2 linked regions of the Prochlorococcus marinus str. MIT 9515 genome follow. The protein of the gene in region 2 interacts with the protein of the main gene of each other region in a pairwise test. Links are inferred from orthologs where the notes say so. Each region holds a gene or a part of one and is shown on either strand. Other genes may lie near its edges.

What was found.
Region 1: the proteins of P9515_RS06995 (region 2) and rlmB interact in binary tests that used the Escherichia coli proteins (3 or more experiments, as listed by UniProt). The link is inferred for Prochlorococcus marinus str. MIT 9515 from one-to-one orthologs.

Annotation. Positions count from the first base shown.
Region 1 is NC_008817.1:922,262-925,504, forward strand. Bases 238-3,145 are described here. They hold rlmB (23S rRNA (guanosine(2251)-2'-O)-methyltransferase RlmB), read right to left. Parts: upstream 2,263-3,145; coding sequence 1,213-2,262; downstream 238-1,212. Other genes in these bases: gatA (Asp-tRNA(Asn)/Glu-tRNA(Gln) amidotransferase subunit GatA), read right to left, coding at 238-812; P9515_RS05020 (DUF1816 domain-containing protein), read right to left, coding at 846-1,061; P9515_RS05030 (ribonuclease III domain-containing protein), read right to left, coding at 2,275-2,667; P9515_RS05035 (STAS domain-containing protein), read right to left, coding at 2,664-3,032; carA (glutamine-hydrolyzing carbamoyl-phosphate synthase small subunit), read right to left, coding at 3,096-3,145. Outside these bases: more of gatA, read right to left, coding at 1-237; more of carA, read right to left, coding at 3,146-3,243. UniProt on the Escherichia coli protein: Specifically methylates the ribose of guanosine 2251 in 23S rRNA.
Region 2 is NC_008817.1:1,285,541-1,288,784, forward strand. Bases 123-3,031 are described here. They hold P9515_RS06995 (bifunctional ADP-dependent NAD(P)H-hydrate dehydratase/NAD(P)H-hydrate epimerase), read right to left. Parts: upstream 2,407-3,031; coding sequence 838-2,406; downstream 123-837. Other genes in these bases: P9515_RS06990 (RpoD/SigA family RNA polymerase sigma factor), read right to left, coding at 123-694; mnmA (tRNA 2-thiouridine(34) synthase MnmA), read left to right, coding at 2,453-3,031. Outside these bases: more of P9515_RS06990, read right to left, coding at 1-122; more of mnmA, read left to right, coding at 3,032-3,244. UniProt on the Escherichia coli protein: Bifunctional enzyme that catalyzes the epimerization of the S- and R-forms of NAD(P)HX and the dehydration of the S-form of NAD(P)HX at the expense of ADP, which is converted to AMP.

The sequences.
Region 1 (3,243 bases), 360 kb from region 2 along the record:
TCTTGATCAAGTCCAGGATGATTAAAGCATTCTTCAATAATTCCAATTTTTAAACCTTTAATAGATTTATCCAAATCAGATAAATAATTTGGTACTGGTTTATCAAGGCAAGTAGAATCAAGAGGATCCTTTCCGGACATGGAATATAGTATTTCAGCTGCATCAGAAACAGTATTTGTAATTGGACCAATTTGATCTAGAGAGCTTGCAAAAGCAATTAATCCCCATCTACTGACTCTTCCATAGGTGGGTTTCAAACCCACTACACCACAAAAAGATGCAGGCTGTCTGATAGATCCCCCAGTATCAGAACCAATAGAGGCTGCACATAAACCAGCAGCTACTGAAGCAGCGCTACCCCCAGAACTACCTCCTGGAACTCTTTTTGTATCCCAAGGGTTTGAAGTTGTACCAAATACGGAAGTCTCTGTAGAACTGCCCATTGCGAATTCATCAAGATTAGTTTTTCCAAGAAAAATACCACCCGATGACCATAATTTACCTGAGACAGTAGACTCGTATGGAGAAACAAAGTCTTGAAGCATTTTACTTGAACAAGAGGTTACTACTCCTTTAGTACAAATATTATCTTTTATCGCAATGGGTATTCCTGCAAGAGGCGGTAATTGTTCATTATTACTAATTAATTTATCTATTTGTTCAGATTGAGAGTTCGCTATTTCTTTTGTTAAGCAAGTATAGGCATTTATTTTTGGATCTAATGAATCAATTTTCAAAAAAAATTCATTAATTAACTCCTTAACTGAGGCATTTCCACTTTTAATTTCCTTTCGAAAAGAATTAAAGTTCATATCAAGATAGAGTTTTTGAGATTAATTTAATTATCAAACAGTTAATGGTTCTTCTCTTTTACATCTAATAATACTATGTTGAATATCTATTGAACCCTCATCAGAAAGATCATTAAGGAATTTTTTTAAATTTTTATTTAAACTACGTTTTGTTAGAAATGGTCCGTACCAATAAGTTGCAGCAGGAGTTACTGTTTCAACTTTAGCCCACCACGCCAAACCAAGTTTGTTACCAAAATTTCTAATCAATTTAATTAGCCTTCTGTTTAAGACTATAAGTTCTTGTCAAATTGTATACAATTTTTGAGTAATTATTCAATAAATAATAGTCAAATGGATAAATATATTGAAATAACGATATAAATTCATCCTGATTTTAAATTTTTCGTGTTTAGTCACACTAAATATTTGACAAATAACATAAGGAAATAGCTGCTGCTACAGAAGCATTTAAACTAGAAGTTTTGCCTCTAAGAGGTATCTTAAGCAAGTAATCACATTTTTTTTGCGTGAGCAAAGATATTCCTTTATTTTCAGCTCCAACAACTACTACAATTGGTGCCTTTTGATCAAATTTAGAAATAGGAATTTGCCCATCCCCTGATAATCCAACAATTAGAAAACCATTTTTCTTTAATTCATCTATTGCTCTATTTAGATTCACAACTCTACTTACAGGTATATGTTCTAATGCTCCAGCAGCAACTTTTGCAACAGTTCCAGTTAATCCTGCAGATCTTCTTTGAGGAATTATTATACCTTTACAATCAAAAGCTTCTGCAGATCTAATAATTGCTCCTAAATTATGAGGATCAGTTATGCCATCTAATGCTACAAAAATAGGATTATTAGACTTACTTTTAGTTATACCAATCAATTTATCTAAAGATAAAGTTTGAGAAGTTGCTAACTGCAACGCAACTCCTTGATGAACGGCACCGGATGTTAATTGGGAAAGTCGTGACCAAGATACTTCTTCAACTAAAACACCTTTAGATTTTAGATCCTTTAATAACAAAAAAAATTTTTCTGACGAAAATATTTCTGAAGTACACCAAATTCTGTTAATTGGTCTTTCAGTATTTAATGTCGCAAATACTGAATGCTTACCCCATATCCAATCATCAAAAGTTTTGACATTGGTATTTATTAATAAATTTTTGGAACTATTTTCAGCATACTTTTCTGCTTTTGTATTATTTGTAGAAATTTTTCTTTTGGGTTGAATGAAATTATTTCTAGATTTTGCTTTTGATCTTAAAATATTATATTCATTACCTTTGAAATCATCACTTTTTTTTAAATTAGTTCTTTCAAAAGTATTATTTTTAATTGAGTTAAATCTTTCACCTTTAAAATCATTAGATTTTTCTCGATTTTTAGATTGTGATCTTCTTGAATATTTATCATTATTTTTTCTTGAATAATTATTTTTAGAAAAATTTTTCATAGTTTTATTAAGTTATATACACTCTAGGTATTCAAAAATTTTAGACAATCTTTTAGGGTCCTTTAAAAACAACCAACCAATTAAAGTTTCAAAACCGGTGGCTCTTGAATAAACAACAGGATCTGAGGACTTTGGAAATCTCTTTGTTTTATTTCTAGCTCGCCTTACTAAATTAATTTCAAAAGAGTTTAACAAATGTTCTATATCATCCAATGATTTTGATTGAGCTTGAGCTTTAACTTCATTTACAACTGAAAGATGGAGTTCTTTAGACTTTAAAGGTATATGTACATGACGTAATCTTTGATGTAACTCCCATACAGAATCCCCAAGCCAAGCAAGTTGAATAACACCTATCTCATCAGGAGAACCGTAAGGTGTAAGATTTTTTATCCAATAATTCAATTCTTCAAATAAATTAATGCATCTTCAACTGTAGCCTTCAAATGAAGAAAGTCTCCTAATCGTACTAATTTAATAGTTTGAGCAACTCTAGAATTTCCAACCACCGAAAAACCAATTTTAAGTTTTTTGCATTCCTTGGAAGTTTGAACAAGTGCACCTAAACCTGATGAGTCAAGGAAATCAATTTTGCTTAAGTCAATTACAAATGGTTGAGGATCGTTTTTTAGGGTATTAGTAATAAAAGTTTTAAATTGCTTTTCAGAAAATGCATCTAATTGCCCTTTAAAAGTAAAAACAATAATATTTGTCTTTACTTCAATATTCCCTCTTAAGGAAACAGTTAGCTTTTGGAAATCTTCTATGATTTAATCCCTCCAAGGAAAATAAATTTATTAAATGTAATTATCAAATCAAAAAGAATCAACATGTCAACATCTTTCTAACATTAGAGAAACAAAATTTTCAAATAAATAATCTGAGTCGTGAGGTCCCGGGCTTGCCTCTGGGTGATATTGAACACTAAATATAGGCTTATTTTTAAGTTTCAATCCAGCGACAGTTTTATCATTAAGGTTA
Region 2 (3,244 bases):
TATTACTATCTGCGATAAGGTCACCTAAGAAACTCCTTCCATCATCTCCATTTACTGGTGCGTCCAAACTGCTAGTAGATAAAGCTTGTCTCAATACAGAATCTAGTTCCTCTACATCAATTTCCATTGCTTCTGCTATTTCAATCCTACTTGGCATTGCACCAAGTTTATGAGCTAACTCCCTACTGACTTTCCTAATAGTGGCTAGTCTCTCACTTAAATGAACAGGTAAACGTATAGTTCTGGATTGACAAGCAATTGCTCTTGTCATACTTTGGCGAATCCACCAAAATGCATATGTAGAAAATTTATATCCTCTTGTAGGATCAAATTTCTCGACAGCTCTCTCTAAGCCTAAAGAGCCTTCTTGTACCAAATCCAAAAGTTCTAATCCTTTACCTTGATATTTTTTCGCAACACTAACAACTAGCCTCAAATTAGCTTTCATCATTCTCTCCTTTGCTCTTCTTCCTATTTTTATTGTTCTTTTTTGTTGAGGGGTAAATTCTTTTGTTTTTTCGTTTAATTGTCCATCTTCAGTGAGAGTCATCATTTTTTGGACTTGGTTACCCAATTCAATTTCCTCAGCAGGTGTTAATAAGGGAACACGGCCAATATTAGAAAGGTACCAACTAATAGGATCATTACCTCTTCTTTTTTGTGGTTCAGTTGATGTTGATACTGATGAAGCCATTTTTATACCTAAATAATGAGGTATTAAAACTTTCCTATACTTTTTAAGAAATACCCGATTACTTAATACCGGCTTCAGATTTCAGGTATAAATTGTGTAGTTATGTGTTTAAAACTATAAAAAACTGGTAATAATTGTTTCTTTCATGACATTTGTCTCGCTTTTGTTTTTCTCATTAATTTAGATAATTCATCTCCTATTACTGATGAAGTTGATCCTTTTTTACACTTTGATGCAGCTATAGAGTGTAAAAATACATATTTTGCTAAAGATTCAGTCTTAATAAGATTACTTGGATGAGATAGGTCTATTGATGAACATCCACCAATAAATCCAGATAAAAGATCTCCTAAACCTGCTCTTGCAGTCTCAGCATCAGTTTCACAAAGTTGCCATGCTCTTTCATAATTAGCAATGACGCTATTTGCACCTTTTAATAAAATACTAATATTAAATTCTTTAGCTGCCTTTATAGCTAATTCAACCCTGTTCGTACTATCCATCTCAGGGAATAACCTTAAAAACTCTTTATTATGTGGAGTAATCCAAGTTTGAGACTTTCTTTCTAAGAAGAATTTAGATCCCAAATTCGATTTAGAAATTCTGTTAAGTGCATCCGCATCAAGAATTAATAAACCTTTAAAACCTAATAAGTATTCCGTTGATTTTTCCCAGTCACCATAATTTAATCCAATTCCTGGGCCAATAACTATTGAATCATAACAAGAAAGATCAATGTTCTTTAAGGCATCAAATAAAATTGAATTTCCATCAAGATCACTTTTAAGTCTTCCTTTTATCACTACTTCTGGTTCTACTTGCCAAATAGATTTTGCCACCAATTCAGGGAGGATTGCGGATACAAATCCTGCTCCACTCGAAATAGCTCCTTTAATTGCTAAACGTGCCGCCCCAGGATACTTTTCACTTCCCGCAATTAATAATGATCTACCTCGCTTGTATTTACTAGAATTTTTAGGTAATAAAGGCAGATTAATCGTTTTTAAATCTTCAAGAGTAATTTTTGTGATCTGACTTTTTAATTTAGATAATTGATCTTTAGTTATACCTATATCAATGTGATGTAATTCGCCAACATAAGCTAATGCAGTGTCTTGTAATAATCCAATCTTGTTAAGTCCTATAACTAAACTATAGTTAGCTTTTACAGCATTTTGTGAGAAGGGTTTTCCGGAATTAGGACAGAGCCCCGTTGGAACATCCACGCTTACAACCTTGCCAGATTTTTTATTAAATTTTTTATTAAGTAATTCAATTAATTCCTCATCAACTTTTCTTTTTTGATTATTACCAAAAATAGCGTCAATCCATAAATGTTTTTCATCAGGATTAGGTGGTTCTAATAATTTTTCAACTCCAATAGTTGTAAGATAATTTACATAATTAATTGTTAATGTTTTTTTTAGAGGAAATGGGCACCATAATTTAACTAGATATCCCTTTAAAAAAAGCTCTTTAGCAATTACTGCCCCATCCCCACCATTATGTCCTGGACCTATCAAAACTATTACTCCCTTATTTAAAAGAAATTTTCTTTTCAAAAGCCATCTAGATATCTGAATCCCAGCCTTTTCCATCAATGCCTCTTGAGGCATTCCTTTTGAAAACATTCGATTCTCTAGATCCAACATTTGCTTTGAATAAACAACTAGATGTTTAGAGTCAATTGTTGGCCATCCAATTTCTTTCATAATTAGTTCAAAGCTATTTAAAAGTATTCAAAATTTTTTAAATTCCATGTTAAAGACTCTAAAGGATAAAAAATTAGAAAACTGTTCCTCTATTAATAATAAATCCAAAAAACAAAAACATATTGTAGTTGGTCTTTCAGGTGGAGTAGATAGTTCCTTATCAGCGGCTCTTCTCATGGAAGATGGTTGGAAAGTTGAAGGCCTAACTCTTTGGTTAATGAAAGGAGAAGGTTCTTGCTGTTCTGAAGGATTAGTTGACGCAGCTGGTCTATGTGAAGATTTAGGAATTCAACATAATATATTAGATTCGAGAGTAATTTTTGAAAGGGAAGTAATTAAAAAGACTACAGAGGGATATGAATCGGGCTATACTCCACTTCCATGCTCGATGTGCAATAAGAATGTAAAATTTGAAGAAATGCTCAAATTTGTTATCAAACAAAAAGAGTTTACTTATATTGCTACTGGTCACTACGCAAGGGTTATAAAAAGTTCTTGCGAACACATCAACAACTCTGAGAATTTCCAATTCAAGGATTTCTTACTCCTAAGGGGGGCTGATAGAAATAAAGATCAGAGTTATTTTCTTTATAGTCTTTCCCAAGAAGTATTAAGCAGATTAATACTTCCACTAGGAGATCTTAAAAAAGAAGAAACAAGAAAAGAGGCCTTAAGATTAGGACTTAGAACTGCAAAAAAACCAGAAAGTCAAGATCTATGTTTAGTTGAACATTATGGATCTATGCAGAAATTTATTGATAATCATGTAAAAACGAAAAATGGTGAAATCAAACATATAAATGGAAAAACTCTTGGCACTCATAATGGAATTCAACAT